4 regions of the Bradyrhizobium sp. BRP56 genome follow, and region 4 is predicted to be linked to each of the others. Evidence: riboswitches for the same ligand, from Rfam matches in the RefSeq annotation. Region 4 holds a riboswitch; each other region holds the start of a gene.
The links. A riboswitch is a leader RNA that binds a small molecule or an ion and turns the genes downstream of it on or off. The one in region 4 is predicted to bind cobalamin.
Positions count from the first base shown of each region.

Region 1: it holds a riboswitch for cobalamin, as region 4 does, so the genes downstream of both, metE (5-methyltetrahydropteroyltriglutamate--homocysteine S-methyltransferase) here and I6F38_RS28685 (TonB-dependent siderophore receptor) in region 4, are expected to answer to the same signal.
Region 2: it holds a riboswitch for cobalamin, as region 4 does, so the genes downstream of both, I6F38_RS23775 (TonB-dependent receptor) here and I6F38_RS28685 (TonB-dependent siderophore receptor) in region 4, are expected to answer to the same signal.
Region 3: it holds a riboswitch for cobalamin, as region 4 does, so the genes downstream of both, I6F38_RS17995 (ribonucleoside-diphosphate reductase subunit alpha) here and I6F38_RS28685 (TonB-dependent siderophore receptor) in region 4, are expected to answer to the same signal.

Region 1 is NZ_JADYVV010000004.1:149,872-157,458, forward strand. It holds gene I6F38_RS05130 (helix-turn-helix domain-containing protein) at 1-361, shown strand, start outside; gene I6F38_RS05135 (hemerythrin domain-containing protein) at 511-1,137, shown strand; gene hemN (oxygen-independent coproporphyrinogen III oxidase) at 1,614-2,966, shown strand; gene metE (5-methyltetrahydropteroyltriglutamate--homocysteine S-methyltransferase) at 3,683-6,028, opposite strand; cobalamin riboswitch at 6,130-6,333, opposite strand; gene I6F38_RS05150 (hypothetical protein) at 6,439-6,771, opposite strand.
Region 2 is NZ_JADYVV010000035.1:13,055-20,641, reverse strand. It holds gene I6F38_RS23795 (MFS transporter) at 1-519, opposite strand, end outside; gene I6F38_RS23790 (hypothetical protein) at 745-1,992, shown strand; gene I6F38_RS23785 (ABC transporter substrate-binding protein) at 2,010-2,984, opposite strand; gene I6F38_RS23780 (hypothetical protein) at 3,209-3,382, opposite strand; gene I6F38_RS23775 (TonB-dependent receptor) at 3,495-5,777, opposite strand; cobalamin riboswitch at 5,886-6,084, opposite strand; gene I6F38_RS23770 (iron ABC transporter permease) at 6,197-7,240, shown strand; gene I6F38_RS23765 (ABC transporter ATP-binding protein) at 7,237-7,587, shown strand, end outside.
Region 3 is NZ_JADYVV010000023.1:70,736-78,322, forward strand. It holds gene I6F38_RS43995 (hypothetical protein) at 1-100, opposite strand, end outside; gene I6F38_RS17990 (hypothetical protein) at 802-1,734, shown strand; cobalamin riboswitch at 2,137-2,353, shown strand; gene I6F38_RS17995 (ribonucleoside-diphosphate reductase subunit alpha) at 2,564-4,393, shown strand; gene I6F38_RS18000 (ribonucleotide-diphosphate reductase subunit beta) at 4,384-5,457, shown strand; gene I6F38_RS18005 (hypothetical protein) at 5,563-5,733, shown strand.
Region 4 is NZ_JADYVV010000048.1:1,642-9,228, reverse strand. It holds gene I6F38_RS28690 (PepSY domain-containing protein) at 1-1,376, opposite strand, end outside; gene I6F38_RS28685 (TonB-dependent siderophore receptor) at 1,379-3,652, opposite strand; cobalamin riboswitch at 3,759-3,954, opposite strand; gene I6F38_RS28680 (GTP-binding protein) at 4,205-5,134, opposite strand; gene I6F38_RS28675 (amidohydrolase family protein) at 5,136-6,626, opposite strand; gene I6F38_RS28670 (hypothetical protein) at 6,780-7,172, opposite strand; gene I6F38_RS28665 (ABC transporter ATP-binding protein/permease) at 7,325-7,587, opposite strand, start outside.

The DNA.
Region 1 (7,587 bases), on a different contig from region 4:
AAAGCGCAGCGCCCTCATCGTTCGCGCCAACCAAGATTGCGAGCTCACAAGGCAGCTCTGGGACGCGATGGCGCTTGAGCTCCGCCGCTTTCAGGAGCATCTGATGCTTTTGATCAGCAGCGCTGAACAGCGGGTCGTGGCATTTCTGCTCGATATGTCTCGTCGTACTACGAAGAACGCTGCGATCGAGCTGCCGATGTCACGGCAGGATGTTGCCGACTACCTTGGCTTGACGATTGAAACAGTCTCGCGCACCCTCACTCAACTCGAGCAGAATGGCGTGATTGCCTTGCCGACCTTGCGCCGAATCGAGTTACGTAACGACAAACTGCCGAGCCGCGTTGCACAGAACTTGGGCTAAGCTCAAGAGGCACTGTGAAATGCGGACTTCCTTGCACCGAGCAGCGCCGACGGATCGCAGCACGTGAAGGACACCCGAACATCGGCTTGGGCGATCGCGCACAGATGGCAGGATCGCTCGCTTACATTGTTCCTCCCTGGAGCACCGCAATGATCATCGATCTTTTGCTTCGAGAGCATCGCAATATTGACCTACTTCTGGTCGCCCTCCAGCGTGAATTGGAGATCTTTGAGCATGGGGCCCGTCCTGACTATGAGGTCATTCGCGCGATTATCAGCTACTTCGAGGTTTACCCAGAGGTGTACCATCATCCTCAGGAAGACCTGATTTTCTCCAAGCTTAGAACTCGCGATCCGGATGCGGCTGCACTCATCGGCGATCTCGCGCATGAACACCAGGAAGTCATCGACCGCCTGCACCATTTTGCTCAAGCTATCGATGCTATCCTCGCGGATCGTGAAATCCTTCGGCAAGACGTCGGTAACATCGTACGCGACTTTGTATTGCGGGAGCGGCACCACATGATGTGGGAAGAGCGAGATTTCTTCCCCGCCGCCGTCAAGACTCTATCGGCTGAGGATTGGACGGAAATCGCTTCCGCCCGCACTGATCATGGGGATCTGCTGTTCAGCGAGACGGCGGAAGCGACTTCCGATGCACTAAGAGCGCATATTCTGCAATTAGAGCAAGAAGCTGAAGCCGAACGGAGTTCGGTGGCGTTTTCGTCCGCAATGGCCGGCAAGCCGCCAGATGGCGCCAAAGCCGATGGACCGTAATTGATCACTGACTCTGCACGCCGGGCCGTGCAGGTCATGCTCATCTCCTTGAAATGAAGACATCCTTCTGGCGCTTACGCTGCGCGGCTAGGACGACATCCGCGCCCGAAGATCGCTTGCAGCCCGTTCCTTCGCAAAACACGGCCGGGGTCCGGCAGGTCCCGTAACGTGAGCGTCGCGGGCAATTGGCAATGCGGCTCGACCAGCGCCCGACTGAGATTTTGTGATATGAGTGCCCCTTACGTCCACCGACCGACTGCGATCGATCGTTGCGGCACTGCTGGGCCTCTTCTTGCCCGGAACAGCGCAGGACCTTTATCGCGATCCAAAGTGCGATGCGTACATTGCGGGCATGCCCTACCAATTTTGGCTTTAGGGCCGCTATGGCCATCAACAACGCGGATATTTTGAGCCAGCGCAAAGCCAATCCGCCGCGTGTCCGCTAATCGGTTGGCGAGGGAAGAAAGGCACTCCGAATGCGACCGGACTTGGCACAAGCCTACGGGCAGCAACGGCTGCCGCGCTACACCAGCTATCCGACGGCCCCCCATTTCTCAGCTTCGATTTGCGAATCCGACTATCAAACGTGGCTCAAGTCGTTGGGCGCGCAGCAATCCGCCTCGATCTACGTGCACGTGCCGTTTTGTCGACGCATGTGCTGGTATTGTGGCTGCCACACGGCTGTCACGAAGCGCCAGGAGCCGATCTCGTTCTATGCAGCGGGACTGCGGACCGAAGCTTACCTCGTTGCAGAAACCCTTGGCCGACGGCAACCGATCTCTCATATCCACTTCGGGGGCGGCACCCCGACGATCATGACACCTGAAACGTTCGCTGATCTGGTCGGTTCGTTGCGCCATTCATTCGCGGTCCTGCCTGATGCCGAGATCGCCGTAGAGATCGATCCACGCATGTTGAGCGAGCCGATGGCCGAGGCTCTCGGCTATTGCGGGGTCAACCGGGCGAGCCTTGGTGTCCAGAGCTTCGATCCAGTTGTTCAGCAGGGCATCAACCGTCTGCAGAGCTTCGGACAGACCGCGACCTCGGTCGATCGGCTGCGCCGTGCCGGCGTCGAACGTATCAATTTCGACCTGCTCTATGGCCTGCCCCGGCAGACGGTCGCTTCGTGCCTGGATACCGTCGCCAGATGCCTCGAGCTTCATCCGGACCGGTTTTCGGCCTTTGGCTACGCGCATATTCCTTCCTTCAAGAAGCATCAACGTCTGATCGATGCGTCCACCCTGCCCGATAGCGTCGCGCGCCACGTCCAATCCGAAACGATCACGGAAGCTTTGGTTGATGCGGGATATGTCCGCGTCGGAATCGATCACTTCGCCCTACCGGACGACAATCTCGCCCTGGCGAGCCAGGAAGGCAGGTTGAGGCGCAATTTCCAGGGCTATACTGACGATAGCGCGGACACCTTGATTGGGCTGGGCGCCAGCGCCATCGGCCGTATGCAACAGGGCTTTGTCGCGAACGCCGTCCAGACGAAGGACTTCCTCGCTCGCATCAGCGAGGATCGGCTCGCCATCGCAAAGGGCTATCTACTGACTGACGACGATCGCTTCCACGCCGAGATCATCGAACGAATCATGTGCGATTTGACAGTCGATCTCTGGGAGACATCCCGTCGTTATGGCCGGGATCCAAGCTTGGCCGTCGTCGATCGTTCTCGTCTCGACGGCCTTATCGCCGATGGCGTCGTGGTGATGGATGATGGCCGGCTTTCCATAGCCGGTGGCGCAGAGTTCCTGGCCCGGAACGTCGCATCGATCTTCGACGCTCACCTTACCCGGACCGGGGCTACCCATAGTCTGGCGGTCTAAACCGACTAAGCCGAACCGAGCCGTTTCAGATCCCAACGCGACATCACTTAACTGGCCTATGCTTTGGATCGCAAGCAGTCGCCGCGATCAGGAGCACGCTGATCGGCATCCCATTTGCCGGCCCCTCTGCGTCGAGCCGCACAAGATTCCCAACAGAGGTTGGAACAAAAACTTGACTAGACCAATGACTAGCTAAAGCCAGATCAATAGCAAGCCGCAGATTGCATTGGTCACCACGATAAGATCCTTGCTGTACGCGTTATCGTATGGTCCCGTTGATCGAGTCCAACGTTTCCGGCAGAAAGGCGTACCAACGTGCGCTTGATGCCCGTCCGTGATCGGCCGGCACGACCGCCCCACATTGCTCAGCCCCGCAACGTTGCGAAAGTACTCATCAGCGACAAACCCTGGTGTAGATTTCTAATCCCAAGCTATAGGGGCCGCATACCAGGGCATGATTGAGCTACGCTGAGCTTGCGCCTTAACTGGGGTCAGATTTCGGCGGATGTCCCCGCCGTAATCGAACCATCGGCTGCCCTCCTTCCGCCGATGGAAGTCAGCACGTTGCCTAGCAGCGTCGCTCCTCCCGGACACACTTCCGCCCGGCCGCTAAAGGCGGCCGGGCCTTTTTCCCGATCACCAACGCTTTTCACGATTATCGAGCCCGCAAATCGTTGACACGCGATCGGCCTTCTCGACGAAAGACCAGGCCCAGATCAACGGTCGGCCGGAGTGGATGCAGCGCGTAGTTCGCGGGCAGCGGACACCATGTTGACCAACGCCGGGCGAACCTCCTCCCATTTGCGCGTCTTCAGGCCGCAGTCCGGATTGATCCAAAGTTGCGAATCCTGCAGCCGCTTCCGAGCCAAAGCGACGAGCTCTTTCATCTCGCCCGCCTCGGGCACGCGCGGAGAATGGATATCGTACACACCCGGCCCGATTTGATTCGGATATTTATAGCTCCGGAAAGCGTCGAGCAGCTCCATTTTCGAGCGCGAAGTCTCGATCGAGATGACATCCGCGTCCATTGCAGCAATCGCATCGATGATGTCGTTGAATTCCGAGTAGCACATGTGGGTATGGATCTGGGTTTGATCGGCGACGCCCGATGAGCAGATGCGGAAGCAATCCCCGGCCCACTCGAGATAAGCCGTCCACTCCGATCGGCGCGGCGGCAATCCTTCGCGCAGCGCAGCCTCGTCGATCTGGATCATGGCTGCACCAGCATTTTCGAGATCGCCGACTTCGTCTCGGATCGCGAGCGCAATTTGACGACAGACGTCGGCTCGGGGAATATCATCGCGAACAAACGACCAGTTCAAGATCGTCACTGGTCCGGTCAACATCGCCTTCATCGGCTTCTCGGTTAGTGATTGCGCGTACCGCCACCACCCCACGGTGATCGGTTTCGGCCGTGAAACATCGCCAAACAAGATCGGCGGCCGGACACAGCGCGAGCCATAGGATTGTACCCAGCCGTTTTTGGTAAATGCGAAGCCTGCGAGTTGTTCGCCGAAGTACTGCACCATGTCATTGCGCTCGAACTCGCCGTGCACGAGCACGTCGAGGCCGATGTCCTCCTGCCAACGTACGGCACGCGCAGTCTCCTCCTTGAGGAACTCGTCGTATTGCCCGTCGTTCATCGCGCCTCGCGCGTGTGCTGCCCGGGCATTACGGACCTCTGCAGTCTGCGGAAACGATCCGATCGTCGTGGTAGGAAACGCCGGTAGTTTGAAGCGCTTGCGTTGAATCTCGGCACGACTGGCAAATGGACTGGCGCGCCGGCGCGTGGTCTGGTTGATCGCTCTCATCCGGATGGCGACATCGGCATCTCGGATCTTTGGCGAAGTTCCACGATCGGTGGTGACGCGCTCCGACTGCGCAAGAGCGCCAGCAACATCCTGATCGCCTGCAAGAGCGCGCGCCAAGGTCGCAAGCTCGCGTATCTTCTGAACGGAGAATGCTAGCCAACCCTTGATGTCTGAAGCGAGCTCCGTCTCGAGTTCAACATCGACCGGCACGTGAAGCAGCGAACAGGATGGAGCGATTTGTATGCGATCTTTGCCCAGCTTCGCGATAGCGGGATCGAGCCGTTGGCGCAGTGCCGACAAATTCGTCCGCCACACATTGCGGCCGTCTATCGCGCCGAGTGACACCACGAGATCACTTCGCTTGGCGGTAATGATCTGGTCCAATAACGCTGGCGCCCGAACCAGGTCGACGTGCAGCCCGGCGACAGGTAGGCGCAAGGCGGTGGGAAGATTGTCGCCGAGGCCACCGAAATAGCTGGCGACCATGATCTTGATGGCCGGCCCTTCCTTGGCGAGCCGGTCATAGGCATGTAGCAAGGATTGTCTTGATTCCGCATCCAGATCAAGAACCAGGCAGGGCTCGTCGAACTGAACCCAATTTGCCCCGCGTTTGGCCAATTCCTGCAGAACCTCGATATAGACCTGTATCAGGTCATCCAGGAGTGACAGTGGCTGCAACGCAGGATCAGCACTCTTGCCTAGCTTTAGGAATGTGACCGGGCCGATCAGGACAGGGCGAGTCTGAAAGCCAAGGGCCTTGGCTTCCTCATACTCGTCGATAGGCTTGCGAGAGGACAGCCTGAAAGTCTGTCCGCGATGAAATTCCGGGACCATGTAATGGTAGTTGGTGTCGAACCACTTGGTCATCTCCTGCGCGGGTGCGCCATCGCCGCGATGTCCGTGGCCGCAACTCGCACCGCGGCCGTCGTATTGTGAACCGCGTGCCATGGCGAAATACGTCTTGAGGGAAACGGGCTCGGCTTTCGAGGCGTAGACTTCCGGGATGGCGCCGACCATGACACTGGTGTCGAGCACCTGATCGTACAGCGAGAAGTCGTTCGACGGAATGACGGTGACACCGAGGGACTTCTGGCGCGCCCAGTTCGCGGCACGTAGGCCGGCTGCGTCCTCAAGCAACTGCTGTTCGCTAATTCTCCCGGCCCAGTAGCCTTCGAGTGCGACTTTGAGCTCGCGTCTTGGACCGATGCGCGGCGTTCCGAGCGTGGCAACCGGAAGTGAGAGAAGAGACATAGCGCTAACCCCGTGTTGGGGGCAAAGGCCGGGGCGGACGCAGGCAGGAGAAGTCGCCCGAGCGACGGCTGCTTGGCGCACCACCGGGACACCCCGCCCGTGGATGAACATATTGTCGGGGCAGGTCTCCTGGCTCGCGGGTCATTGCTGCTGTCCGGCCTTCCCGAAGCCGCGCGGGCTTCAGTGACTTTGTTGGACAGTAGCTCGCCGCTCACAGTTGCGGGGGCAGCGCCGGAATTGGCACCGGCTTCCCTCTTAGCTCCGGATCAAACGGAAACCGGAGAACCTCGACGACTTGGATTATCGGCAAGAGAACTCGGCCGTCAACCTCTCAAATTGGTGCTGCGACCTCTCTTACGCGAATGCCCCTCCGAGGCCACGCTTGATCGCGACGTAGAAGCCATCTCCAGTCATAGGATATCGGAATGACCATCTCGGAGGCGCATTGGTGTCGGGCGGCGTGTCAGATCTGTGCACGAGACGAATGCGCCCAGCACGAAGAAGCTCACGGCGCCGCGCAAGACGCTTTGCGGCCCGGCTTTTGAACGATTCATCGAGCACGCTTCGACGCGCCCTTTCTTTTCCACCAATAACCATGGATCAGTGGCGAATAGGCGCAAGAGGTATTCGCTAATTCCAGCAGCGTGCTCAGCGGTGATGTGCCACCAGCCAATCCTGGTAGGCGTCACGCCGACGTTTTGGTGATACTGGCCAAAGCAAGCATATTGAATCACCACAACCAAAAGAGACCCTCGCAATGAAAATGGCTGTTTGGAGCGTCCTCGGCGTCTTTGCTGCTGCCGTCTTTACTGTCGGTCTGTTCGGCTGGATGGCAAGGCCTTTTATGAGCCGCCCCGTCAGACAGATGCTCTCGGATGTGTTGAGTAGTTCAAGCCGAAGCTAGCAGACCTGAGGCTTCCCTCTTGCCGGTCGACACGGCTGCGTGGACGCGCAGCTCCTCGAATGTTGACTGCAATGACGAGCAGGTAGACGACGGCCCCTAACGTTGCGCGAGCGGAGAATGCCACGTCTCGTACCGCCTGCTTGATCCGTGACGTTCCTTAACGTCGATTCTATATCGCTCGCCGCTGAAGGGCGGCTCCGCGTTGGTGCAGGCCGCAAAGTGCCAAGCACAACAGGCGGGGACGCCCTCGACATTCGTAGTAGCGGCAACGCCCCCGGATCACACGGATCGATGGCGGCATACCTGCTCCCAATTGTCGTCAAGACTCCGGCAGCGAGGCATTCGCCCGCTGTCGAAGATTCAATGCGTGACAAGAATCATTCACGGAAGTCGTGGCGAATAGGCTGAATGGTAACATTAGAACGTGCTGTACGTCGGCAAGTCGACAAAGACAGCACAAATCTGCCGCGAACTGCCGGTTATTGCCTGGCACGAACAATGCAAGTCCTCATCATGTCCAGGCTTCTCCTCCTGGGCAGGTTCAGCATTGCAAATTGAGGCTTTGGCTGACCACTGAAGTTAGCGGCGCGTGACATCGAGGGACGGCGCCTGCTCGCGCGGGACATCGGCAGGCGCCTGCGTCACGTTGCCGCTA
Region 2 (7,587 bases), on a different contig from region 4:
GCCGAGGCCGCCGATCGAGGCCACGAGCGCCGCCATGATCGCGGGCGCAACCGCGCCGCCGAGGAATCCGGCGAAGGTGTGGATCGAGAAGGCGCGGCCCATCCGCGCCTCGTCCATATGCGCCGAGAGGATTGCATAGTCAGCCGGATGATAGACGCTGTTGGCGAGGCCCAGCAGCACCGCGCAGACGATCAGCGACGTATAGCTGAGATGCAGGCCGAGCCCGATCAGCGCGCAACCGCCGACGGTCAGTCCGATCAACAGGATCTTGCGCGCGCCGATATGGTCGGCGAGGTAACCGATCGGCGCCTGGGTCAGCCCGGAGACCACCGCGAACACCGTCAGCGCCAGGCCGAGCTCGACATAGCCGACGCCGAGCTGCTGCTTCAGGAACGGGAACAGCATCGGCAGCACGAAGATATGGAAATGGCTGACCCAATGGGCGACCGAAATCCCCGTCAGCGTGCGCAGCGCACTGTCGGCTTTCGCTTGCTGCGGTGCGGCCAGAACGTCGACCATGTCGTCGAAAACCCCAGTTCCATAGCGTTTTCAAGCGAAGTGGGTACCGGTTCGCGTGAGAAAACGCGTCAAACAAAATGCCCGGCAGGGCCCGCCGAAAATAGAGATTGGCCGCTAATTGTCCATGAACGCGGGCGCATGGCTGCCCCCGACGCGGGCGTGCCGGATCGACACATGCGGCATTAAATGCGGCGACAAAGCACGGCGGCACGGCGATGATCGGCCATGATCGATCCCAAAAAGCAGCTCCGCGTGCTGGTGTCGGAGGGCTCCAGCACCTCCGGCCGCGAGGCGATCACGATCCTGGGCCTAGCCGGCCATCACGTCGAGGTTTGTGACCCCTCGCGCTGGTGCCTGGCGCGCTACTCGCGCTTTGTCCGCAAATACCACCACTGTCCGCCGCTGCGGTCGGATCCGGCCGGCTTCCTGCGCTTCGTCGAGCGCCTGTTGGCCTCGCGGCATTTCGATGTGCTGCTGCCGACCCATGAACAGGGATTTCTGTTCGCCCGCGCCGCGGCGGGGCTGGCATCACGTACCGGCCTCGCGCTGCCGGATTTCGCCAGCTATCGCGCCGTGCACAGCAAGGCCGGCTTCAGCCGGCTGCTCGACCGGCTCGGGCTGCCGCAGCCCCCGACCCGGATCGTGAACTCGGCCGAGGAGCTGCGCGAGGCGGTGCGGTTTCCATCCGTTGTCAAGACGTCGGTCGGCACCGCCAGCCGCGGTGTCTGGTTCGTGCGCGATGCTGGTGATCTCAATCGCGCGCTCTACGACCTCGAGTCCTCAGGCGATTTTGCCGGCGAGGTGCTGGCGCAGGATCTGGTCACCGGCACGGTCGAGAAGGCACAGTCGGTGTTCTTCCATGGCACACTTGTCGGCTTCCATGCCTACCGCCAGATTGCGGCCGGTGTCGGCGGCGGCGAGGCGATCAAGGAGAGCGTGAGCCGGCCGGCGATCCGCGCCGGCCTCGAGACCATCGGCGCGCATCTTGGTTGGCACGGTGCGCTCTCGGTCGACGTCATCATGCCGCTCGACAGCGCGACGCCGCTGCTGATCGACTGCAACCCACGGCTGGTCGAGCCGATGAACGCCTTTCAGTCGGGCGTCGATCTGGTCGATCTGCTGCTGCGCGTCTCGCGCGGCGAGACTCCGGCGCCGCTGCCCGAGGGCCGCGCCGGGGTGCGGACGCATCTGGCGATGCAGGCGCTGCTCGGCAGTGCGTCGCGCGATGGCACGCGACGTGACCTGATTCGGGAATGCGGCCGCATCGCCGCGGGCGAAGGGCACTATCGGGGAAGCAGCGAAGAGCTGACGCCGGTGCGGCTCGACTGGCTCAGCGCCGTGCCGCTTGCGATGACGACGGTGCTGCTGCTGGCATCACCGCAGATCGCCTCATCGCTGGCGCGCGGCGGCTTTGGCGCGCATCTGCTCGATCGCGGCAGCATCAAGGCGATCGAGAACGGCGATTTCCGCTAGTATCCCTCAGTGCGAATTCACTGCACGATCTTGTCTGCGCGCTTCAAAAGCTCCGGTGGAATCTCGACGCCCACGGCACGGGCCGCCTGGAGATTGAATATCAGCTCTCGCTTGGTGACGACGCCGACCGGCAGGTCGCCCGGCTTCGCGCCCTTGAAAATCTTGTCGGCGAACGTCGCAAACTCGCGCCACGTATCGGCGACGTTGGCGCCATAGGTAATCACCCCGCACGCGTCCGCCTGGCCGCCGGGAAACATCGCCGGCAAGCGGTTCTTCATGGCCAGTTCACCGACTCGTTTTCGATTGCTCCAGGGCACCGGCACTTCCAGGACCAGCAGCGCCTCCGCGCGCTCCTTTGCCATCCCGGCAATCGCGGCCTCCAGATCGTCCGCACCCTTGACCTTCACGATTTGCGGCTCCAGCCCCAGCGCCTTGGCTGCGGCCTCGTTGGCGCGGTCAATCGGGGCGAGCCCGCGTTCGTCCGCGCCGGGGATCGTCTGATCACTGAGAATCGCAACGCGCTTGATCCCGGGGAATGCCTCCTTCAGAAGCTTGAACTGGTCGCTGGCCTGCTGCGGATCAAGGTTGGTGAGGCCCGTGACATTGCCTCCTGGCTTGTCCATCGAGGCGACAAGCTTCAACGCGACCGGATCGGTCACGATCGCAAAGATCACCGGGATCGTCGACGTGGCTTTCTGCGACGCCACCGACGCCGGGCCGCCGAGTGCGAGGATGACATCCACATTCGCACCGACCAGCTCCGAGGCGAGACCCGGAAGGCGCTCGAGCTTCGATTCGGCAAATCGCGGCTCGATGACGATGTCGTGTCCTTCGAGATAGCCGCGCTCGGCGAAGTCGCTCAGAAGATTTTTCTTGATGGAATCGAAGAGCGGCGACGGGCTGCCGTTGACGAGGATTCCTACTTTCCTGGGGGCCTGTTGCGCATCGGACGGGTCGCACATCGACGCGATCATGCAGAAGACCGTGAGCACTGCCTTCGCAAATCTCATGGCACCGCCCCCCAGCAAGGACCCAGCGTCCATGCGAGCCTAGCATTCAGGGGGTGGGCAACCAATCCGGAAGGGTGGTCCGGCCGACGACCTCGCTGCGACCTAATGTCTGCTTGGCGACGACGAGCCGGGCTCGGTAGCTCGCAAGCTACGAGGCCGCCGCGCGCGACTGCGCGCAGGATCTGTCGATCGATATTCGCCGGGCCTCACAACGGCTCGTCATCATTGCCGTAGCGGTCGAGCTTCGGCGTAGCGATGTCGCCATCCTCGTAATACTCGTCGTCCTGCAGCGCTGCGGGCGGCGGAGGCTTCTTCGACTTATCGTCGGCCTTGTCTTTGGTCTTCGCGCCGTCCTTGCTCGTCTTTCCGGCCTTGGCCATGCGTTTCCCCTGCACGGGTCAAATCAGCTGCCGGAATTCTACTCCAGTTTGCGAACGCTTGTAACGTGATGAGAGGGTACGGCGGGGGCACACCTCGCCCCACCGGATAGCTCTAAAACGTCGCGCCGGCCTTTACCATGTAGGTTCGGCCGGGCAGCGGATAGGCCGAGAAGCGGCCATCGGTGAACGTGCTCGCGATGGCGTAGTCGTAGTAGAGCGCGTTGAACAGGTTGCTCACGCTCAGTGACCAGAAGAAGCGGTCAACTTGCCCGCTCAGCTTGATATCGGCGGTGGCGTTGCCGGGAATCCGGCTCTGGGTGTTGGCCTGATCGTTGTCCATGATGCGCGAGCTCCAGGCCCGCACCGTGGCGTCGAACACCAGATAGTTCTGCCAGATATTCCAGGTGACGCCGAGATTGCCGGTGTAGCGCGACACCAGCGGCACGTCGTTGCCGGTCCAGATGCCTTCGCGGAAGACGGCGCGGGTGATCGCCATGCCGCCGCGCAGGGTGACGCTGTCGCTGACCTTGAGCGCCGCGCTGGTCTCGGAGCCGTAGCGGCGGGTGGGGTCGAGGTTGGTGTTGAAGAACAGCACCGGGTTGAAATGGATCTCGTTCTCGAGATCCATCAGATAGACGCTGGTCTGGACCTGAAACAGGTTGGTCTTGACCCGGAAGCCGCCCTCGACGTCCTGCGATGTCTGGGTCTTGAGCCGGAAATTCTGCGGGATCGGGGCGAAGGTCAGCGGGTCGAATGACGGCCCTGATGCAACGCGCTCGTCAACATCTGGCGTGCGGAACGCGCGCGCCGCGCGGCCGAACACCGAGAAGGTGTCGGTCAGGCGATGCTCGACGCCGACATGCAGCGCGTATTGCGTCTCGTTGCTGTCGAGCGGCGCCGCCTGCGCATCGAACGCAAAGGGCGCATTCGGGTCGTAACGATCGCGCGCCGAGATGCTGGTGTTCTGGACGCGCGCGCCGTAGGAGAAGTCGGTCGTTGGCAACAGGCCCAGCGTATGTTGCCAATAGCCGGCCACGCTCTGCTGCTCGATATTGTAGATGTGGAACGGGTCGACGCCCTGATAGGCGCCGCGCGCCTCGCGGAATGTCGAATCGTAATAGTCGATGCCGGTCAGGATTGTCGACGGCATGCCCAGCATCACATTCTTGACGCTGAGCCGCGGCGTCAGCGACCAGGTCTGCAGCGCGGCATCGTTGTACGTCGAGGCGAAGCTGATGGTCGGCACCGTGCCGAAGAAGCCGCTCTGCGTCTCGCGCTGCCGCCAGCCGCCGTCGACGATGAGGTCGACGCCGTTCATCAGCGTCCTGGTGAAGCCGGCGGTGACGCTGGCGGTCTGCTGGTTGGCATAGTCGAAGGGCGTCGCGGCGCCGCGGCGATCTGTGAGCAGTTCGTTGACGCCGATCGACGGATCGACCAGCCGTCCTCCGGGCAGGCCGAGTTTCTGGTCGCTGCCGGTGACGGTGAGGAAGGCGGTGAGATCAGGCGTGGTGTAGTTGATGTTGCCGACGGCGTTGCGCTGGTCGAGCGCATTGTTGACGCGGTAGCCGTCGGACTTGATGCCATTGCCGTAGAACGAGGTGGACCACGGTCCGGAATTGAGCGCCGCAGAGACCGCGGCCATGCGGGTGTTGAACGAGCCAACTCCGGCCTCGGCCCGCATCGTCGTCGGCGGGCCGCCGACGCCGGTCTTGGTGATGATGTTGACGACGCCGCCCACCGCGTTGTCGCCGTAGAGCACCGCGCCGCTGTTGCCGCGCGTGATCTCGATGCGCTCGATCGAATCGAGCGGAATCGTGGTGAGGTCGAAGCCGGCCTTGTCGACGTCGTTGAGGCGGCGGCCGTTGAGCAGGAAGAGGGTATTGTCGGTCGCGAACGCGCCGAAGCCGCGCAGGTCGACCGACGTCTTGGCGCCGTTCGGTCCGCCATAGGGCGTTTGCAGCTGCACGCCCGGCACCTGCGCGAGGATCTCGGGCAACGACTGCACCGGCGAATGCGCGATGTCGTCGGCGGTGATCACGGCCGAGGAGGTGCCGACAATGCCGGCGAACTGGCGGCCGCCGGTGCCGCCCGTTCCGGTGGCCACACCGGTCCCTGTCGTGCCCGATCCGGCTCCGCTGCCTGTATTGTTGCCTTGCGAGGTGCCCGGCGCCGGGCGTCGCGGCGCCGGCGCTTCGTCAGCGGCCGGCCTGGCGCGCGTGACGTTCTGGTCGCCCGGCTTGGTGACTTCGATCGCCGGCAGCTGATCGGGAGCGGGTGCCTGCTGCGCCCGCGCTGCGGAGACAAGGAATGCCGGCGCGAGCATCGTCGCCGGCGCGATCATCGTCGACGCGAGCAGAAGCGCGCGGCGCCGCCGATGGAAAGGGAAGGAGAACATAAGCAAGGCCTCGGCAACGTCAGTGGCACGTCACCGCGAACCAGTCTCACCATCGTGCTCACAGCATCAGGTGAAGCTCATGCCTGTACTCCCCGACCGGCAGCATCGCGTGTGACCACGGCTGACGGCAGGTCTCCTGGCTCGCGGGTCGTTACCCTTCGTCGCCTTCCCAGGACCGAGATTCCCAGTGGCCTGTGACGAAGGATTCACCGCATACAGTTGCGGGGGCAGCCGCGGCGTTGGGGAAGTTTCCCCGTACCGCATTCCCTTTTCATCTCATGAAAGAACCGTCATGTTCATCTAGGGTTCGGCCGGGTAGCAAAGTCAATCCGGCGGAAGTCGGGCAATGGCCGTGCGGCCACGGTTTTTGTCGAGTGTCGCTTGTCTGCCACGACGATCGCTGTAAGAGCATGGATCCGATGAGCGTGCAGGATTTTGCCTTGGCGGCCGAGGTCGCGGCGCGGCGCCGGTGGGGCGCCACCGCGGCGCTGCTCGCGCTCGTGGTCCTGCTGTGCGTGCTCTCGCTCGGCATCGGGCCGGTGCGGCTGTCGCCGCTCGCGGTGATCGAGGCGCTGTTCGGCGGCGGCAGCGATGTGGCGCAGGTGATCGTGCGCGAGATCCGCCTGCCGCGCACCATCCTGGCATTTGCGATCGGCGGCATTCTCGGGCTGTCCGGTGCGGCGCTGCAAGGGCTGCTGCGCAATCCGCTGGCCTCGCCGTCGCTGTTCGGCGCGCCGCAATCGGCGGCGTTCGGCGCGGTGCTGGTGATCGCGCTGGGCCTCGCCGATGTGCGCTCCTACGCGCTGCCGGTGGTGGCGATCATCGCCGCGTTCGGCTCGGTGTTCGCGCTGCTTGCGATCGCCGGCCGCAATGCCGGGCTGTTGATCCTGATCCTCGCGGGGCTCGCGATCTCGAGCTTTGCGGGGGCGGCGACCGCGCTGGTGATGAACCTCTCCAGCAATCCGTTCGTGGTGCTGGAGATCGCGTTCTGGCTGCTCGGCTCGCTGGAGGACCGCAGCTTCCAGCACGTGGCGCTGGCGCTGCCCTTCATCGTCGCGGGCGCCGCCATCCTGCTCAGCCAGGCGAGCGCCTTCCGCGCGCTGACGCTTGGCGAGGAGGCGGCGCAGAGCCTCGGCGTCGACGTCGGGCGGTTGCGGCTCTTCGTGATCACGGGCGTGGCGCTCGGCGTCGGCGGCGCGGTTGCCGTGACAGGCACGATCGGTTTCATCGGCCTCGTCGCGCCGCATCTGATGCGTCCCGTGATCGGTCACGATCCGGCGCGGCTCTTGGTGCCGAGCGCGCTCACCGGCTCGGCGCTGCTGCTCGCGGCCGACATCGCGGTGCGCATCATCCCCTCGACCTCGGACATCAAGGTCGGCGTGCTGACCTCGATCATCGGCGTGCCGTTCTTCCTCTACCTCATCATGCGCGAACGCCGCGCGCTCGGCGGAGGTGTGGCATGACGCTGCTCTCCGCCGCCGCGCTCAATGCCGCGCTCGGCAGCCGCAAGGTGCTGCACGATATCTCGCTGTCGCTGCCATCGGGCCATCTGGTCGCGCTGGTCGGCCCGAACGGCGCCGGCAAGACCACGCTGCTGCGTGCACTGGCCGGGCTGATTCCGTCGGGCGGCGAGATCCGGATCGGCGGCGATCCGCTGGCGTCGCTGCCGCTGCGCGAGCGCGCGAAGCGTTTCGCCTATCTGCCGCAGGGGCACATGGTGCACTGGCCGCTGCCGGCGCGCGACATCGTCGCGCTCGGCCGCTATCCGCACGGCGCGACCGATCCGGCGCGGCTGTCGCAGACGGATATG
Region 3 (7,587 bases), on a different contig from region 4:
TCGGATTCAAGATCAGTAGTCGGCTTTGCGCCTTGTGCGCGTCGGATACGTAAAGCACCCGCCCATCGTAGTACCATTGAAAATTATAGAGCTTGATCAAGCGGTCGAGAAATTCTCGCGGTGGGAGTTCCGGTAGCCGCCCGCGAATCCGCCCCTTCACCCCAGTACTTACATTGACCCGGATATTCCGATTGTGACCGAATTCCTGTAGTGCGGTCGCGAGGTCCTGATCCAGAACATGTAACTGTAAGGCGTCGATGGCAGCGTCAGCGGCGCGCCGAGCGTCCTGGCGACGTCAGGCAGGTGAAAACAGGAACACATAGCACTTTCTTCAAGATGCAGCCTCCGAGATCGGATGAGTATACCTGCTATTTTCACGACAGGATCGACACCAAAATTCGTCCCAAGTTGGAGGCCGATGCTTCTTCCTAAATGGAAACCTGCCGCGGTCATCGGGTAACGAACGCTCGTCAGCTTTCGGTCAGCTCGCTTCTCTAAGGTGCTGGCCGATTCGCGCTCACGAATGCTGCCAATCTTATCACGCGACAGAAACGGTTCTTCTCATGTTGCCTGCCGTTGCCTCGACCCGCTCTCAACTCGGCCGAATGTATCTCCAGCGGCTGTTCATCGGTGCGGGACCAGTTTCATGAAAATCTTACGCAGGCGGATGCTCTTGTCCGCTTGCCGCTTCTGCTGTCGCATCGGCGGGTGTAAGACCGACCTGTATACCAAAGTGCGGGCGAGTACGAAGGCACTGTCGTCGACTCGCTTGCAAATGAGATGGGAGGAACTGTGTTGCGGATGGATTTTTCGCGTATTAATCGGTCTAAAGCTATATTCCATAATATTTATGCTTCTGATGATCCGAGGGCATATTTCTCGATCCTCGGAGACCTAGATTATATGATTCCGGACGTGGCTGAGCCGGTTGTGCGCCAAATCCTGGCAGCGAAAGCTTCGGCAACCGGCCTTAAGCCCGTCGTGCTCGACGTTGGATGTTCATACGGCATCAACGCAGCAGTGCATCGCTTTCCGCTGACCTTCGGGGGCTTGCGTCACCGCTACGCCCGGCGTGAGATGAGGGCGATCAGTTCTGAAACACTGGTGAGTCTCGATCGCAATTTTTATGCAGCCTGGCCTGATGTCGGGTTGGCGCGCTTTATCGGCCTCGACGTGTCGGTACAGGCGATCAGCTATGCAAAGAGTGTTGGCCTCTTGGAGCAGGGCATCGTCGCTGACCTTGAAAAGGAGGCGCTATCGACGGATAGCGCGCGCATTCTCCGCTCCGTGGATGTTATCATGTCAACCGGATGCATCGGCTACGTTACCGAGAAGACGTTCAGCGAGATTCTCGATGCGACAGAGAAGCAACCATGGATCATCTCCTTTGTGCTACGAATGTTCCCATTTGAATCGTTGGCCGAAGCGTTTGCAAAGCGTGGTCTTGTGACAGAACGTCTTACCGGCGCGACGTTTATCCAGCGTCGCTTTCGCGATGCTGAAGAGTTTGAAAGTTGTTTGGCCAGCTTGGCGGCCCTTGGCGTGGATGCGACCGGCCTCGAATCAGAAGGGCTGTTGCATGCGGATCTGATCTTGTCTCGCCCAGAGGCGGATGCGCGGGCCACGCCTCTGGAAGACGTTGTCACCGTCGCCAGCGGCAGGGGACGGCCGATTGGACCCCGTTACGTTCATGTTGAAAGCAACGAGGGCTTGCACGTTGCGCTGGAGCCCTGACAGTTAAGGACCACTGTGCAGCGCGCGAGTCTCTTCGGCGCTGGATCAAGACGTCGAAAAACAAGGCCATTCTGGTCGAAGGCGCGCCAGGGCCAATGTTGTTCGCCGACGATGGATAACGATTCGTCCAGATGCCATTTGTCGCGGCGAGCGCTGCGATTCAGATCGGAGAGCGCCTTGCCGAATTCCCTCTCAGCTGACGCGCGGTTTCATAGATCGCATCAATGCGACACGTGGGTCAGAATTTCCTCGACTATGCGCAAGCTTAACGGAAACTGGAAAGGCAGCCCAAGGCATCTCTGCAGCAAGAAGTGACAGCGGCGATAGAGTGGTCCGGGCGGTCGGTATGTTTTTGCCTTCTAAATCTTGATCTCTCCAATTGACGAATCCCGGCGCGTAGACCTATCTATAGTCAGTCACGGTCTTCCGTTCCCCACACCTTGTAGGGTGGAAGCTAAGAGGGAACCCGGTGCGCCAAAACGGCAACTCCGGGGCTGCCCCCGCAACTGTAAGCGGCGAGCGGTTGTCATCATGGTCACTGGCGCGACACAGCGCCGGGAAGGCCGATGGCCGCAGTGACCCGCGAGCCAGGAGACCTGCCGCGACCGAATGAAAGTCCTCGGGCGGGGTGCCCCGGTGGGTCGCTTGCAGCCGGGGACATTTGCCCGGATTCCTCGCAAGTCGTCCGCGCCGGCCCGCGCCCAACATCGCGGGGTTGCCGATGTCGCCGTCTTACAATTTCGATCAGCAGGGTCATCTCATTGAGCCGCCGCATGTGCAGCCGCGCCCAGCGCAGGCAAGGCCTACCCCGCCTGAGTCGGGTCTTGTCTTGCCATCGCCGGCTCCGCTGCCGCGCCCCCTTGCTCCATCGCCAAGGCGGGCCGATCTCAAGCTCGATCGGACGCGCGACGACCTGTTGACGCCGTTCGGCAAGCTGACGGTGACCGACCGTTACCTGCTCGCCGGCGAATTGCTCCAGGACATGTTCGCGCGGGTGTCTTGCGCCTTCGCGGATGATGTTGCGCATGCCCAACGTCTCTATGATGCGATGTCTCGGCTGTGGTTCATGCCGGCCACACCGGTGCTGTCCAACGGCGGCACCACGCGCGGTCTGCCGATCTCATGCTTCCTTAACTCGGTGTCGGACTCGCTCGAAGGCATCGTCGGCACCTGGAACGAGAATGTCTGGCTTGCCTCTAACGGCGGCGGCATCGGCACCTACTGGGGCAACGTTCGCTCGATCGGCGAGAAGGTGAAGGGCGGCGTTACCTCGGGTATCATCCCGTTCATCCACGTCATGGACGGCCTGACATTGGCGATCAGCCAGGGCTCGTTGCGGCGCGGCTCTGCGGCGGTCTATCTCGATATCCACCATCCCGAGATCGAGGAGTTCCTCGAGATTCGCAAGGCGTCCGGCGACTTCAACCGCAAGAGTCTCAACCTGCACCACGGGATCAACGTTACCGACGCGTTCATGCGTGCCGTGGGCGCCGGCACCGCGTTCGCTCTGCGCAGCCCGAGGACCAACGATGTCATCCGCGAGATCGACGCCCGCCAACTGTGGCAACGCATCCTGGAGAACCGGCTGCAGACCGGCGAGCCTTACTTGTTGTTTATTGACACCGTGAACCGGTCGCTCCCCAAGCACCAGCGCGAGCTCGGCCTCAAGGTCTCTACCTCCAACCTGTGCAGCGAAATTACCCTGCCGACCGGCATCGATCATCGCGGCGAGGAGCGCACCGCGGTGTGCTGCCTGTCGTCGCTCAACCTCGAGACCTGGGATCAGTGGAATGAGAAGCCAGGCTTCATCGAGGACGTCATGCGCTTCCTCGACAACGTGCTGACCCACTTCATCACGGTGGCGCCGGACGGCATGAAGCGTGCCCGCTACGCCGCCTTGCGTGAGCGCTCCGTCGGCCTCGGCGTCATGGGCTTCCATTCGTTCCTGCAGGCCAAGGGCATTCCGATGGAAAGTGTCGTGGCCAAGTCGTTCAATCTGAACATGTTCCGGAAAATCCGTCGCGATGCCGACGCGGCATCCGTGACGCTCGCGCGCGAGCGTGGGCCGTGCCCGGATGCACTGGAACGCGGTGTGATGGCGCGCTTCAGCCATAAGATCGCGATCGCGCCAACCGCCTCGATCAGCATCATCTGCGGCGGGACTAGCGCTTGCGTCGAGCCGATCCCGGCCAACATCTACACCCATAAGACCTTGTCCGGTGCCATCTCGGTGCGTAATCCGCATCTCGCCAAGCTGCTGGCCGCCAAGGGCGCAGATACTTCGGCGACCTGGCAGTCGATCATCGCGCACGAGGGTTCAGTCGCCCATCTCGACACCCTGTCGGAACACGAAAAAGCGGTCTTTCGCACCGCCTTCGAAATCGACCAGCGCTGGATCGTCGAGCTTGCCGCCGACCGCGCCGCGTTCATTTGCCAGAGCCAGTCGATTAACCTCTATCTGCCGGCCGACGTCGATAAGTGGGACCTTCACATGCTGCATTGGACGGCATGGAAGCGCGGGGTGAAGAGCCTCTACTACTGCCGTTCAAAATCGATCTCGCGCGCGGCGTTCGCCGGCAACATCGCTGACGGCGACAACGCGGCGCCGCCGCAGCCGCAGCGGCACACTGACTATGAGGAGTGCCTCGCATGTCAGTGATCGATCTCTCATCCGTCGATCCGCGCACACTGATCGGCAAACGGTGCGTCGGCCTCCTCGACTCGACCGGCAGCTATGACGTCGATCGCTACGCCTGGGCTTACGAGTTCTGGAAGCGCCAGCAGCAGACCCATTGGATGGGCGAGGAGGTGCCGCTTGGTGCCGACCTCAAGGATTGGGCATCGGACCGCGTTACCGACAGTGAGCGCGCGCTGCTCACTCAGATCTTCCGTTTCTTCACCCAATCGGACATCGAAGTCGGCGATAACTATCTTAAGCGCTACATCCCGATCTTCCAGCCGCTCACCGTCCAGATGATGATGGCGGCCTTCACTAATATGGAGACGGTCCACATCGACGCCTATGCGCTGCTGCTCAAAACGCTCGGCATGCCCAAGACCGAGTTCGAGGCATTTCGCGGCTATTCCGAGATGCGTGCCAAGGCGGACTACATGCACGAGTTCGGCGTCGACACAGTAGCCGATGTCGCCAGGACCTTGGCGATGTTCGGCGCCTTCACCGAAGGCATGGCGTTGTTCGCGAGCTTCGCGATGCTGCTCAATTTCCCCCGCCACAACAAGATGAACGGCATGGGACAGATCGTAAGCTGGTCGGTTCGCGACGAGAGCCTGCATTGTGAGGGCATTATCAAGCTGTTTCACGAATGGAACCGAGAAACCGGCGCGGTGACGCGCTCCGTCCGTGACGATATCGTCGACGTCGCCAAAACCATGGTGAAGCTGGAGGAGAATTTCGTCGACCTCGCCTTCGGCCTCGGCAAGATCGAGGGCATGAGGCCTGAGCAGATCCACACTTACGTCCGCTATGTCGCCGACTGGCGACTGACCCAGTTGCGGATTGCCCCGGTCTTCGGCTTCTTCGAAGCCAAGGAGGGCGGGTTCACCCAGCTCAAGGCGCATCCGCTGCCTTGGCTCGTCGAGATTCTCAATGGCGTCGAGCACGCTAATTTCTTCGAGCAGCGCGCCACCGAGTACTCCAAGGCGGCGAGCCGCGGCAGCTGGGACGGCGAAGACGGGGTGTGGGCAGCTTTCGGCCGGACGTAGCCAGACGGAACGGCGCTTTGGAGCGCCCCCGCATTTTCGGACGTTTGCGAAAGTCGGCTCTGCCGCTGCTTGCGGGGCCGCAGCGGACCTCAAGTGACATGATCTATGCCGCTCGAAATCATGGTCGCGGGCCTTTGGGATGGACGTGCCAAAGTGGAGGTGTTGAGCACACCTAAGGTGTCCGCCAGTATCGAAGTTCATCAAAAACGCTCCGGCTGGGATGAGCAGAGGCAGCGCGGTATCGGGCAACCGATCGAAGAAAACTGCGCCCGTTGATGTGCCGATGCGCAAATGAACTCAATCCCGGTTTCACGAGGCGCGCGACGTAACCGATGTCCACGCGGTTTGCGCTAAGGCCGCCTGCAATGCGGCTTAAGAAGAATTGGTTGCACGCTAGCCGTCCTTTTGGGAAGGGCGGACGGAAACTGTTTTACGCACCTTAGCCAAAGGGACGCGGAAAAACCTGACTTGAATGCTGCGGGCCGGCGGCTGTGTACGTGACAATCACGCGTGATGGTCAAGGTGGCCGACTCCGCGGCGTCGGTTCATGTAAAGTGCAGGGCGGAGAAGGCAAAAGTGAGAAGAGGGCGCACTGGTGATCGTTTGTCTCTCGCCGTGCATCTATCTTGACGTGACCAGGTCTCTGCACTGATCGATTGGGCCTTAAAGTGGGAGCTTGGCAATTTTTCGCCGGCCGGGGGCCGTCACCGACTGCCGTTGCCGTCCGCAATTTCAATCTGTCGGCGCCAGAGACATGGCCCTGCCGAGGCGCGAGCCATGGTTGCTAGTGGGGAGGCCGATCTTCCCCAGAGTCCGCAGGCCAATCTTCAGCCGGCTTCGGGCCAAGGGATCGAGTCCAGCGATGGCGTGAGACGAATGAAGCCCTCTGCTCTGCGTTCGGCTGTGTGGGCACCCCGAGAAGAGTGAAAACCTTTGTGGCGGTCCTTGCTCGGTCTCACTCCGCTGCACTCCAGCATATCGATCTGAGCGCCTGTGGCTGTTTGGCCAATGAAAACCCAGTAATCCTTGGCGAGACGTCCGTCCAACATATGGAACTCGGACAGTTCTGGTGGTGCGGCTTCGGAAGGACCTGGCTGAGACGGTCCGGCTGCAAGGGTCGAGCGTGGGGTCCGGCCTGCAATGGCCCTGCAAGCGATAGCCCGGCGTGCGACGGCTAGGCATGCCACGGTCCAGCGAAGGGCCGGCATCCTCATCCTGGCATATCAGATCCTGATCGACACCAGGATGAGCCTCGACCGCCTGCTGGAGAGATACTGCAGGGGACGCGCCGCGTCAGGACAGCATCGTGCGCAAGTCTGCGCCAAGCAGAGATGAATTGAAAATGCGAAGCAGCTTGTGGCGGAGGTCAATGCCTTCTCCATTGGCTCATTGCGAATCCTCTTGACGCTCGTCAGCTTCTCGAAAGCTAACTCTCTTAGCATGAGAGAGCGGATGTCTAGAGGGCGATGCCGCCTATCCATCTTAATGGAGATGCACATCGAACACCCGATGCTCTGCCGGCGGCTCGGAGGGTGCACTCCACACGAGCCTTCGAAACAGTTCTCTGGAGGTCGCAATGCAAATGGCCTTCGTCGAACTATGGCTCGAGCCAAACTTTCAAAGGAGGAGCAGGATGGATTTCAACTCAATCAGCCCAACGAACACAAGCCCGCAGCCCGATTCACCATCAGCGCCCGCGGGTCCAGCGGGCTTTGAGCACCAGCTGCGCGAGGTCGAAGATAGTGCTCTGCCACCTGCTGCGGGATCTCCCGTGCAGCAGGGCAAAGCCTACTCGCCATATCTGGACGCCCGGCATCCCTATTCGCAATATTTGGAGTCGGGGCATCCCTATTCATCACTGTTGGATCGGGAGGATGATCTATATGCGCCGGCTGCGCCCTCCCCCGGGCCATTGGTGGCCGCCAGAGAAAGCTCTCCACAGCCAGGCTCGCAGCAGCCGATTGCTCAAGCCATCGCGGAACTCCCAGAGTTTGATCCTGATCTAATTTGGCAGAATGTGGAAGCCGGGCCATCGCAGGCTGGACCGTCTCAGGCTGGACCGTCTCAGGCCGGACCTTCGCAAGCCGGGCCATCCTCGTCCGCCGGGGCTGCGCTGTCGGAGCTCACATA
Region 4 (7,587 bases):
CACACCACGACGTCGCGCGCCGGCGAGATGCGCAGCAGCAGCGGGACATCGAGGCTGTGCAGCGCGTTGAACAGCCAGCGGTAGGACCGGCGGCTGTCGTCGCTGCGATCGAGGATCTCGCCGGTGACGGGGGAGATGTGCAGCCAGGTGTGGGCGGGATCGTCGAAGCCGATCCGCAATACCGGAAGCTCGCGCGCCTGGTGCAGCGTGTACCAATAGGCATCAGGTTGATCCAGCTGTCGCGCCGATATCATCGTTGCTCCCGGCATGGCGCGCCGGGCCGCCGCGATGATCTTGTCACGCGAGATCGCTACAGGCGCGCCGGTCGCGGGATCGGCGAGGCTGCGCCGGCCACTACCATCGTCGAGCAACATCAACCGGTGTCCGCCGATCCAGACGAAGCGGGCCTCCACCGCCGGCATCGATGGCGACGACTGGAAGCCAGCGACGATGTCGGGCGTCTCATGGCCGCTGTAGCCGATTGTAATCTCGCGGGTGATGCCGCGTGCCGAGAACGCGCCGCCGGGATTGAGCGACAGCCAGCCGCTGAACATCCAGGTCAAGACGCAGATGCCGCCGATCAGGCCGGCGATGTGATGCCAGGCCATCCAGCCGCGATAGGGCGAGACGGCGCCATCAGCGTAGCGGCGCATCAGCCGCAGGCGGAGGACGCCGATCCAGAAGCCGGTGATCGCGACGACAAGACAGACACCCGAGATCCACAGCACCACATCCCGCCACAGCGGGCCGTCCTTGCGCAACACGGTCGGATAGATCCAGTGCGGGATCGAGCCGAGCCAATTCCAGATCCGCTCGCAACGTGTGGTGTCGAGCGCGATCTCGCCGGTGCGCGAGGAGAGGTAGAGTTCGGTGCCATCGGCGTCGCCGAGACCGATCAGATAGAGCGGCCGCAACGGATCGAAGCGCGCGGTCACCGACCATTGGTCGCGCGTGATCGTTTCGATCAAGCGGGGCTGCAAGGCATGCGGATGATGAGCGGCAATGGCCAGCGCCTGGTCCGGCGTGATCCGGTCAATCACGCTGCCGTCGGTCGCCGAAATGGTGATCGTCCCTCCCTTCCAGCCGGTCACCCGATAGACGGGCGTGTCATCCATCATCGCGAGCCGCAGATCACGCGGATAGCGCTCCACGCCCGCGATCGCCATCGCGCGATCCGGTGCGATCTGCACCTTGCCCCACGAAATGACAGGGAGCGCGGCGAGGCGCTCGCTGTCGGTGAGGCGCGGAAAGGCCACGTACATCACGACGAGGCCGGAGATGAACCACATCGCGAACAAAAGACACGTCGCAATGCCGATCCAGCGATGGACGATATAGAGCCACCGCCGCCCGCGCCGGATCAGAGCGTTGCGCATGGTCAGAACTTCACGTTGACGGACAATTCGGCGGTACGCGGCATGCCGAGCAGCCACTGCCCGGTGCCGTTCGAGGTCACCGCGTAAGCCTTGTCGAACAGATTGTAGAGGCGGAACGCGACCGTGGTACGGTCATCCGGCTTCCACCTGACGCCGCCATTGACCACGTTGTAGCCCGGCCGCAGCTGGGTATTGGCAAGATCGGAGTACATCGCACCGACGATCTGCACGCCGCCATAGACCGACCAGTTGGGCGCGAAATCCCAGGTCAGCCAGACATTCGAGACCTGCTGCGGCACGTTGACCGGGACATTGCCGTTGAAGCTGACGATCTTGCCGCCGACCACCTGGCTGTTGTTGTCGTATCTGGCGCGCAGCAGTGCAAGATTGGCGTCGACGCGCCAGCCGTCGCTCAGCGCGAGCCCGATCGATCCTTCGATCCCGCGCGATGATTGCTGGCCGATCTGCAATGCCAGGCCGCCGGTGGGATTGCCGGGATCGGGAATCGTGAGCCCGGTCTTGACGATCTCGTAGGCAGCCAGCGTCCACTCGCCGCGGCCGCCCCAGAACGATTGCTTGACCCCGATCTCGGTCTGCTTGCCGGTCGCAAGCTGGAACGTTTTCTGCGTGGTCGACAGTGAGATCAAATTGCTGACCGGATCGACGCCGACCGCGTACTGGCCATAGAATGCGAGGTTCTTGATCGGCTCGTAAACGAGGCCCGCACGCCAGCTGGTGCCCGATAGCGCCGTCTCGAAACTGTTCGCCGGTGTCTTGTAGTCGGTGCGGTCCACCTCGGGACGGTCATACCTGACACCGGTCACCAGCGACAACTGATCGGTCAGCAAGAGACGATCCTCGGCGAACAGCGCGTATTGATTGACCACCGCGTTGAAGCCCGGCATGGTCGCCGTCGTCGTCGCAAAGAACGATCCCGGATCGAACACATAAGGATTGACCGACGACGCGCCGCGATAGGGCGAGTTGTTGGTGTGGGTGAAGTCGATCCGGTTGACGTCGAATCCAGCGACGACCTGGTTCGCAAGGCCGAACACGTGACCGCTGAAGGTCGCATCCATCCGATTGCCGAGTTGCTTCTGGTCGTGGAAGATCTCGATATAGCTCGAGCGATCGATCAGCTGGGTCTTCGGATTCCAGGTGTAGTTTTCGATGTCGCGCCAGTGCCGCTCGCTGGTCAGATAATACAGCGTGTTGTTGACCTTGATGCCGTCGGCGACGTCCCACTCGGTCTTGAACTGGGTCCAGCTGTCCTGGTAGCGGATCGTGCTGTCCAATGCGTTGTAGTTCTTGAAGCGCAGCGCGTCCTGGATCGAGCCGTTGATCAGCGGCGTGCCGAAATAGCGCGACGGGCTGCGGTCGCCGTAGTCCTCCGACAGCGTGAAGGCCAGATTGTCCGACGCCTGCACCCGCACGGCAGCGGAGACCACCGCGTTCGAGGTCTTGTCGCGATCGACCCAGCCGTCCGACATGTTGCCGGTGGCGTTGATGCGGTACGACACATTGGGATTGATCGGACCGGTGCTGTCCACCGAGAGCCGCCGGGTCATGTTGCTGTCGAGCGAAACCTCGGCCTCGTTATAGGGCGTGCTCTGCGGTTTCTTCGGGATCACGTTGATGACGCCGCCGATCGCGCCTTCGCCGTACAGCACCGAGGCCGGGCCGCGCAGCACTTCGATGCGCTGCGTCGACCAGGTGTCGTAGGGGAACGTCAGCGTGCCGGAGCCGATATAGAAGCGCGTGCCGTCATACAGCGTCATCACCGAGTTGCTGCCGGCAAAGCCTCGGGTGCTGAACGACAGGCCGCCATTGCCGGGTGCCGGCGTTGCGATGAAGCCAGCCGCGTCCTGGGTGACGGCATCGAGCACATTATGCTGGCCGCGTTCGGCGATGGTCTGCGCCGTGATGATCTCGACGCTGGCCGGCGTCTGCAGCGGCGTCAGATTGAGACGACTACCGGTGCCGCCCTGCGTGGCGGCATTGAGTGTCGGCGATGCCGCCCCCGATACGCCTGACGCCGCGGCGCGCGGCGTGTTGCCGGCCGTCGCGGGCCTCGGCCGTGGCCGCGCCGCAGCGGCCATGTCACGGCTGCGCGCCGCGGGCTTCGGCTTTGCCGCAGCGGAAGGCGCGACCTCGATCGGATCGAGCCTGGTTGGTGGCGGTGTTTGTGCCGAGGCTTCGGCCGGCAATAGCAATGATGACAGGGAGCAGAGAAGACCGAGGCGCCATTTGCGCCCAACGGGAGAGGACGGAGACATGAAAAGGACTCGCGGTAACGTGGCACGTCACCGCGAACGCGGACTGGCGCATTGCCCAAAAGGCAGTGCTCCGATCCCACCAGGACGCCCCCGCCCGATGTGCTCGCGTGTGACCACGACTGACGGCAGGTCTCCTGGCTCACGGGTCATCGCCTGTCGACGCCTTCCCGGGCCGATGGCCCAGTGGCAAATTGACGAAAGGCTCGCCGTTTACAGTTGCGGGGACAGCTGCGGCATTGGGGTTACCCTCGCACCGCATTCCCTTTTGATCCCCGAAGGGAACCGTCGGCAAAAACGATAGGTGGTGCCGGCAAGGCTGTCAATTCGATGCGATTGTCGCACACATGCTTTGCGGGTGATGCTGCGGCGATGACACAGGCATCTGCGGATGACGTGGAGCTCCCTCTAATCCCGTCATCCTGAGGAGCCGCGCAGCGGCGTCTCGAAGGATCGACGGCCACCAGCCGGGCCGTGCATCCTTCGAGGCTCGCCCAGCGGCGCAATTGCGCCGCAAGGCTCGCACCTCAGGATGACGGGAAACGTAGGTTCGCGTCACTGAGCCTCGACGCATCCTGCCATGATCGCATCAATCTCCGCGCGCGACAGCGCACCCATCTCGGCGATGAACACGATGCGCGTGCGCGGCACGCCGGGCGACGGCACGCCGCCCGCAGCCAGGGTCGCGCGGCCGCCGGCGAGTTGAAACACCGTCAGCCGCCCGGGCTGCTCCACCGTCTCGAACAATCCCTTCGCCCGCGCCAGCTTCGGCGCCAGTTTGCCGATCGCCTGTTGCAGCCGCGGCAGCACGACGGGCCGCTCCGAGGTCCAGCTCAGCGTCTCGAAGCGATCGGACGACGGCCGGCGCGGCGCGGTCTCGCGCGGCGCCGACAGATGATCGAGGTCCGCCGGGAACAATAGCGCGGCCGGCACTTCGCCATGCAAGGCATCGACCACCACGGCCGCCGGACGCACCGCACGCACTGCGTCGCGGATCGCGGCGCACGCGGCGGCGTCAGTCAGATCGACCTTGCTCAGCGCCACCACGTCCGCCGCCCGGAGCTGCGAGCGCAGCAGCGCGTCGTTCAGCATCGCCGCGGGCTGCGTCGCGTCGACCACGCACAGCACCGTCTCCAGCGGCGCCACCTTCCAGATCACGGGATCCATCAGGTTGCGCACGATGTCGGCGGGATCGGCGATCCCGCTGGTCTCGATCACGATGAATTCGGGACACGGATCACGCCGCAGCAGCGTGGCGAGCGTGCGCACCAGGTCGCCTTCCAGGGTGCAGCAGATGCAGCCATTAGCCAAGCTGACCACGCCGTCGCTGGCGCCCGCGATCAGCTCGGCGTCGATATTGATCGCACCGAAATCGTTGACCACCGCGGCGATGCGCCGTCCTTGCGCATGCGCCAGCAGATGGTTGACGACCGTGGTCTTGCCCGCCCCGAGGAAGCCCGCGACCAGCAGGATCGGGACCGGCACCTCAGCCCCCCGTGATAGGCCGGCGCACCGGCCGGCCGGGACGCGCCGCGACATCCAGCACACCATCGCTGATCAGCGGCTGGCCGCTGACCACGAGATGCCGCACGCCCTCCGCCGGACGATTCATCGCCGAGAAGGTCGCGCGATCGCTCAGCGTCTCGTAGTCGAACACCACAACATCGGCGTCGGCGCCGACCTGCAGCCGGCCCTTGGCTCGCATCGCCGGCGTGCTCGCCGACAGGATCTCGGCCGGGATCAGCGCGCATTTGCGGATGCCTTCGAGCAGCGACACTTTCTTGCGCTCGCGCACCCATTCACGGATGAAGCGGGTGAAGCAGCCGGCCGAGCGCGGATGCGAGGTGGCATCGTCGGGCAGCGGCCAGGCGTCGCCGCTGTAGGGGCGGCCGTCCGACAGCGTCCACGGCATCGCGTCGGAGGCGATCGCGCCGCCCGGATACAGCACCGCCATATCGAGCAGATCGCGATGATGCGCGTTGTTCTCGATGTCGAGCACATGCCACAGCACCAAGGTCGAGGGCTCTTCGGCCTGTGCCGCCAGCAATTCCTCGCGGCTGCCGAAGCGGTGACCGTCGGTCACGCGCTGCACCGAATCGTAGCCGAGGCCGTTGCGCTCCTCGAATTTCGGATCGCTGAAGAAGGTCGCCGCCAGCACGGTCGAGCCGGTGCCGTAGGGATAGGCCTCCACCGTGATCGGCAGGCCCTGCGCCTGCGCTTTCGCGATCAGCCCAACACAGCGTTCGATATCCGTCTTGCTCGACGAGTTGAAGTGGCAGATGTGCATATGCGCGCCGGTGGCGCCGGCATAGCCGATCAGGCGGATATAGGCCTCGGCCGCGCTCTCGGGATCGATCCGCGACATGTAGGCGACGTGGGTGAAGGTCGGCACCGCATGATTCGCCGCGAGCTGGCACACCGCGGTCAATTCCTGCACGCCGGCACCCGGCGCATAGGCGTTGAGAATGCCGATGCCGATACCGCCCTCGTTCAGGCCGATCGCGAGGCGCTCCAGGATGCCGCCGACCTCGCCTTCGGTCGCGACGTTTTCGATCCAGCGGCGATCGCGCATCGCGGCACCAAACGATTCCAGCGAGCTTTCCGAATTCGAACCGGTCATCGCGCCGATGCGCGCGAAGGCCCAGTTGGCGGCGGCGCCGTAGTTCAGCACCCTGCCCTTCTCGGCCTGGCGCTTGTACCAGGACGCGACCGGCAACACGCCGGCCTCGAGGTCGAGCGAGGTCGTCACCCCGTCGAACGCCTGCATGCGGTCGGCCGGTATGGTCTGGCCATGCGCGTGCAGGTCGATGAAGCCCGGCGCCACCACGAGCCCGGTCGCGTCGATCTGCCGTTCGGAACCGCCGAGGCCGGTGCCGACCGCGGCGATCTTGCCGTCGACGACGGCGACATCGCCGATCGCGTCCATCCCGCTGGCCGGATCCACCACCCGGCCGCCGCTGATCACCAAGCCACCCATCTCGCCACTCCCCGCATTCCGAAACCGACCGGTCTCCTGTCGAGCACAGAGAAGCGCATCGCACTGATCGCAGCAAGCCGGCCAGGGTTGTGGCGACATGCTGTGACGGAATATCCGCCGCGCCGTGATGGCGATTGCAGAGTGAGGCCCTTCCTACGTTCCGGTTGCGCGCCGCGACGCCAGCCCGCGCCAGAGATCGGGGCCGGGCTTCACGCGGCTCGCCACGAGTTTCGGCGGCGTGCGGTCCTTGGCGATCGCCGCTTCGACCGCACGCTTGAGCCTGACATTGTCGATCTGCGCCAGGAAGCGCCGGATGACGGCGTCCTGATCCGCGCCCTGACCGGAGATCGCCGCGCACAGCTCCGCGGTCGTCCTGCGGAAGAAGTGGAAGGCGTCATCGGCCGCGCCGCCCAGCCGGTCGACCTCGCCGGCCACACCGAGCGCGTGCATCCGATCGTCGTCGTCGAGCGTCACTGCGAAGCGCAGCACGGCAAGCTGCCAGGCACGGACCAGCTTGCTCTCCGGTTCGGTCGCATTCTCGCGCATCAGTCGAACACCCCGTGCGCCTGACTTCCCTCGGCTGTCGAGGGAGGTCGGGCGCGGCGCGACTATCCTTGCGCGGGAATAGGTTTTCGAGGGGAGCGCGCGCCCGATTGCATAGGAATCGCATAGGCGGAGCGCGCCGAGGCCCAATTCGCTCAGATCCCCTCGAACTGCAGCCGGGCCAGCCGGGCATAGAGGCCGCCCGCGGCGACCAGTTCGGCGTGGGTGCCCTGCTCGACGATCCTGCCCTGGTCCATCACCAGGATGCGGTCGCACGACAGAACGGTCGCCAGCCGATGCGCGATCACCAGCGTAGTGCGGTGGCGCATCAGTTCCTCCAGCGCGGTCTGCACCAGCGTCTCGCTCTCGGCGTCGAGCGCCGAGGTCGCCTCGTCGAGCAGCAGCAGCGGCGCATCGC